Regions from separate parts of the Bhargavaea ullalensis genome, predicted to be linked through region 1. Evidence: a T-box and tRNA genes for the amino acid it is inferred to sense, from the RefSeq annotation. Region 1 holds a T-box; the other holds one or more tRNA genes.
What was found. The T-box of region 1 lies ahead of ileS (isoleucine--tRNA ligase). A T-box ahead of a tRNA ligase gene usually reads a tRNA of that ligase, here a tRNA-Ile.

Region 1 (2,409 bases):
TCGCTCCGGCTGGACGCGGTGCTGGCTGCCGTGCTCAATCTGTCGCGCCAGAAGTCGGCGTCACTCATCCAGTCCGGCAAGGTGAAGGTGAACCACACGGTCCGCGAGTCTCCCTCGTTTGAACTGTCCGAAGCCGATCTGCTGTCTGTGCGCGGACATGGCCGCATCCGGGTCGATGAAATCGGCGACCGCACGAGGAAGGGGCGGATCCGCCTGGATGTCGGCCGGCTGGTATGACCCGCCGTCCCTGAATTTTTTCAAATATCCGTGTCACCGGCTCCGGGGGCATGTATAATAGGGGCAACAGAGAACACTTAAAGGGGAGATGCAACGCAATGGCTCTGACACCGCTTGATATACATAACAAGGAATTCGGCCGCTCGTTCCGCGGGTATGATGAGGACGAAGTGAATGATTTCCTGGAACAGGTGATGAAGGACTACGAGGCAGCCCTCGAAAAAACCAAGCAGCTGGAGAGCCAGCTGAAAAATGAGAGGGAGCGGGTCACTCATTTCACGACGATCGAAAACACGCTCCAGTCCTCGATCCTCATCGCACAGGAGGCGGCGGAGGAAGTGCGCCGCAATTCCCAGAAAGAAGCGAAGCTCATCGTGAAGGAAGCGGAGAAGAACGCCGACCGTCTCGTCAATGACGCCCTGTCGAAGGCCCGCAGGATCGCCATCGAGATCGAGGAACTGAAAAAGCAGTCGAAAGTGTTCCGGAACCGTTTCCGGATGCTCGTCGAGGCGCAGCTTGAGCTGATCCAGACGGATGACTGGGACGTCCTCATGGGTTATGAAGTGGACACGTCCGAACTCGAGAAGCTGGAGAGGGACGGGGAAGAATGACCGGTCCTTGACCTGGAATCACGGATTCATTATAATAACGTCAAGCTGAAAGAATCGATTTTTTGAAAAATGGCGATGACGGAGACAGTAGTGGCGGCGGATGCCCAAGCGAGCCGGGGAAGGTGCGAGCCCGGTGCAGAAGCCGTACATGAAGATCCCTCCACAGCCGGAATGCGGAACCCGAGTACGCATTCCCGGTAACACCCCGTTACGGTGTCCGAGAGGCGGCATGCATTTGTGTGCCGCAATGAGGGTGGTAACGCGGGCAGAGCGCCTCGTCCCTTTGTGGACGGGCGCTTTTTGTTTTGTCTAAAACGAGGACGGGTGCCGGGCACGCCGTTTATTTCAGAGGAGGAAACAGGATGGATTACAAGAGCACGCTGCTCATGCCGAAGACCGACTTCCCGATGAGAGGAAATCTGCCGAAAAACGAGCCGAAGATGCAGGAGAAGTGGGCGGAAATGGACATCTATGCAAAAGTCCAGGAGCGGACGAAAGGACGTCCCTTCTTCGTTCTCCACGACGGACCGCCTTATGCGAACGGGGACCTGCACATGGGCCACGCGCTGAACAAGGTGCTCAAGGACATCATTGTCCGGCACCGTTCGATGACCGGGTTCCACGCCCCTTATGTGCCGGGCTGGGACACGCACGGGCTGCCGATCGAGCAGGCGCTCGTCAACAAGGGCGTCAACCGCAAGGAACTGTCGGTCGCGGAATTCCGAAAGCTGTGCGAAGAATACGCCTACGAGCAGATCGACCGCCAGCGCACGCAGTTCAAGCGCATCGGCGTCCGCGGCGACTGGGACAATCCGTACATCACCCTGAAGCCGGCGTTCGAAGCGCGCCAGATCGGCGTCTTCGGCGACATGGCCAAAAAAGGCTATATCTATAAAGGAAAAAAACCGGTTTATTGGTCTCCGTCAAGCGAGTCTGCGCTGGCGGAAGCCGAAATTGAATACAAAGACAAACGGTCCCCGTCGATCTACGTGGCTTTTCCTGTGAAAGACGGAAAAGGCGTCCTCGAGGAAGGCGTGAAGTTCATCATCTGGACCACGACCCCCTGGACGATCCCGGCAAACCTCGGCATCTCGGTTCATCCGGAATTCGTTTATTCCGTCGTGAAAGCGGACGGGGAAACATACGTCATCGCAAAGGACCTCATCGGGCAGGTCGGCGAAAAGCTCGGCTGGAACAGCGTGGAAACCGTGAAGGAACTGAAAGGCGCGGAACTTGCCCATATCGTGGCCGAACATCCGCTTTATGGCCGGGACTCCCTCGTCATCCTCGGCGACCATGTGACGATCGATGCCGGAACCGGCTGCGTGCACACGGCGCCGGGACACGGGGAAGATGACTTCAGGGTCGGAAAGGCGAACGGTCTGGACGTCCTCTGCCCGGTCGACGACAAAGGGTATATGACCGAAGAGGCACCGGGCTTTGCCGGCCTCTTCTACGATGCGGCGAACAAGCCGATCACCGAAGCACTGAAGGAAAAAGGCGCGCTGCTCGGGCTCGAGTTCATCACCCACTCGTACCCGCACGACTGGCGTTCAAAGAA
Region 2 (2,409 bases), on a different contig from region 1:
GACCTGCAAGCCGCCGGCCGGCTTATGACCCGAGCGGCTGGCCGCCGAGGCCGGACAACATAAGCAAGGTTCGGCAGAAGCTTGGTTCAATGTCTGTTTTATCCGGTTTTGAAAGAACAAAAAAAGTACTTGCCAAACCGTGCAGGATTGGTATAATAGTACTTGTCCTTTCAAAGTGAATCAGGTCTGGCGATGATGGCGAAGAGGTCACACCCGTTCCCATCCCGAACACGGAAGTTAAGCTCTTCAGCGCCGATGGTAGTTGGGGGCTTCCCCCTGCAAGAGTAGGACGTTGCCGGGCCGATCACTTGATTGATGATACATACTTAATATGGAGGATTAGCTCAGCTGGGAGAGCATCTGCCTTACAAGCAGAGGGTCGGCGGTTCGAACCCGTCATCCTCCACCATTATTTTGCCGGCCTAGCTCAATTGGTAGAGCAACTGAATCGTAATCAGTAGGTTGGGGGTTCAAGTCCTCTGGCCGGCACCACAAAATACGAGCCATTAGCTCAGTTGGTAGAGCATCTGACTTTTAATCAGAGGGTCGCAGGTTCGAGCCCTGCATGGCTCACCATTTATATGCAAATCCACACATGCGGGTGTGGCGGAATGGCAGACGCGCTAGATTCAGGTTCTAGTGTCCTTTACCGGACGTGGGGGTTCAAGTCCCTTCACCCGCACCATATGCGGAAGTAGTTCAGTGGTAGAATACCACCTTGCCAAGGTGGGGGTCGCGGGTTCGAATCCCGTCTTCCGCTCCATATTTATTCCGCCGGGGTGGCGGAACTGGCAGACGCACAGGACTTAAAATCCTGCGGTAGGTGACTACCGTACCGGTTCGAAACCGGTCCTCGGCACCAGTTGTATGATTCAATTTAATAATGCGCCCGTAGCTCAATTGGATAGAGCGTCTGACTACGGATCAGAAGGTTGTGGATTCGACTTCTGCCGGGCGCGCCATTTCGGGAAATAGCTCAGCTTGGTAGAGCACTTGGTTTGGGACCAAGGGGTCGCAGGTTCGAATCCTGTTTTCCCGACCACCTATGGGGCCTTAGCTCAGCTGGGAGAGCGCCTGCTTTGCACGCAGGAGGTCAGCGGTTCGATCCCGCTAGGCTCCACCATTTCATATACATACTACTGTGGCGGTGTAGCTCAGCTGGCTAGAGCGTACGGTTCATACCCGTAAGGTCGGGGGTTCGATCCCCTCCGCCGCCATTTCAAAGGACCTTTAGCTCAGTTGGTTAGAGCAGACGGCTCATAACCGTCCGGTCGCAGGTTCGAGTCCTGCAAGGTCCACCATTCACTGGTTGATGCACGGAGGAATACCCAAGTCTGGCTGAAGGGGTCGGTCTTGAAAACCGAGAGGCGGGTCACACCGCGCGGGGGTTCGAATCCCTCTTCCTCCGCCATTTTCATGCCTCTTCAGTCAAGGGGAGCACTTTTCCGTCAGGGGATACCTGATCAGCCATCATTTTATTATCGCGGAGTGGAGCAGTGGCAGCTCGTCGGGCTCATAACCCGAAGGTCGCAGGTTCAAATCCTGCCTCCGCAACCAATGGTCCCGTGGTGTAGCGGTTAACATGCCTGCCTGTCACGCAGGAGATCGCGGGTTCGATTCCCGTCGGGACCGCCATTTTTTATACATAATTCTTGTTGCTGGCTTGGTAGCTCAGTCGGTAGAGCAAAGGACTGAAAATCCTTGTGTCGGCGGTTCGATTCCGTCCCAAGCCACCATTGACGCGGATGTAGTTTAGTGGTAAAACCTCAGCTTCCCAAGCTGAAGTCGAGGGTTCGATTCCCTTCATCCGCTCCAGAGAGTGGGCCTATAGCTCAGCCGGTTAGAGCGCACGCCTGATAAGCGTGAGGTCGGTGGTTCGAGTCCACTTAGGCCCACCATTTTCCGCAGTAGCTCAGTGGTAGAGCAATCGGCTGTTAACCGATCGGTCGTAAGTTCGAGTCTTACCTGCGGAGCCATTGGAGAAGTACTCAAGAGGCCGAAGAGGCGCCCCTGCTAAGGGCGTAGGTCGGGTAACCGGCGCGAGGGTTCAAATCCCTCCTTCTCCGCCATTCCGGCCCCTTGGTCAAGCGGTTAAGACACCGCCCTTTCACGGCGGTAACACGGGTTCGAATCCCGTAGGGGTCATCACAAAAAGAGCAGCTTTCCTTTTCAGGAGGCTGCTCTTTTTTTATTCTTTTTCTCCTGTATAGCTGTCCCGCTCATGATAGGGAATGTCGCCCATCGGGGATTCAAGCTGTTCTGCATCCAACTCTTCTTCGTACTCTTCCATCGTCTCGGACCTTGAAAAACCCTTCTTTGTTCCGGTTTCGTCCGTGCTAGCGAATTCCTCATATTCCTCGACAGCCCCCGATTCCAGGCCGTCATCGTAAAGATGGTTATAGTCATCGT

Region 2: it has a tRNA-Ile gene. The T-box ahead of ileS (isoleucine--tRNA ligase) is inferred to sense a tRNA for this amino acid. The anticodon was not compared.

The regions. Positions count from the first base shown of each region.
Region 1 is NZ_JBHLWY010000006.1:92,525-94,933, reverse strand. It holds gene ACFFIY_RS01870 (YlmH family RNA-binding protein) at 1-237, shown strand, start outside; gene ACFFIY_RS01865 (DivIVA domain-containing protein) at 336-848, shown strand; T-box leader at 915-1,134, shown strand; gene ileS (isoleucine--tRNA ligase) at 1,211-2,409, shown strand, end outside.
Region 2 is NZ_JBHLWY010000040.1:6-2,414, forward strand. It holds rRNA gene rrf (5S ribosomal RNA) at 186-301, shown strand; tRNA gene ACFFIY_RS09330 (tRNA-Val) at 334-409, shown strand; tRNA gene ACFFIY_RS09335 (tRNA-Thr) at 417-492, shown strand; tRNA gene ACFFIY_RS09340 (tRNA-Lys) at 501-576, shown strand; tRNA gene ACFFIY_RS09345 (tRNA-Leu) at 598-685, shown strand; tRNA gene ACFFIY_RS09350 (tRNA-Gly) at 689-763, shown strand; tRNA gene ACFFIY_RS09355 (tRNA-Leu) at 774-862, shown strand; tRNA gene ACFFIY_RS09360 (tRNA-Arg) at 886-962, shown strand; tRNA gene ACFFIY_RS09365 (tRNA-Pro) at 966-1,042, shown strand; tRNA gene ACFFIY_RS09370 (tRNA-Ala) at 1,048-1,123, shown strand; tRNA gene ACFFIY_RS09375 (tRNA-Met) at 1,144-1,217, shown strand; tRNA gene ACFFIY_RS09380 (tRNA-Ile) at 1,225-1,301, shown strand; tRNA gene ACFFIY_RS09385 (tRNA-Ser) at 1,319-1,411, shown strand; tRNA gene ACFFIY_RS09390 (tRNA-Met) at 1,483-1,557, shown strand; tRNA gene ACFFIY_RS09395 (tRNA-Asp) at 1,560-1,635, shown strand; tRNA gene ACFFIY_RS09400 (tRNA-Phe) at 1,661-1,736, shown strand; tRNA gene ACFFIY_RS09405 (tRNA-Gly) at 1,742-1,815, shown strand; tRNA gene ACFFIY_RS09410 (tRNA-Ile) at 1,822-1,898, shown strand; tRNA gene ACFFIY_RS09415 (tRNA-Asn) at 1,902-1,976, shown strand; tRNA gene ACFFIY_RS09420 (tRNA-Ser) at 1,979-2,069, shown strand; tRNA gene ACFFIY_RS09425 (tRNA-Glu) at 2,074-2,145, shown strand; gene ACFFIY_RS09430 (TraR/DksA C4-type zinc finger protein) at 2,189-2,409, opposite strand, start outside.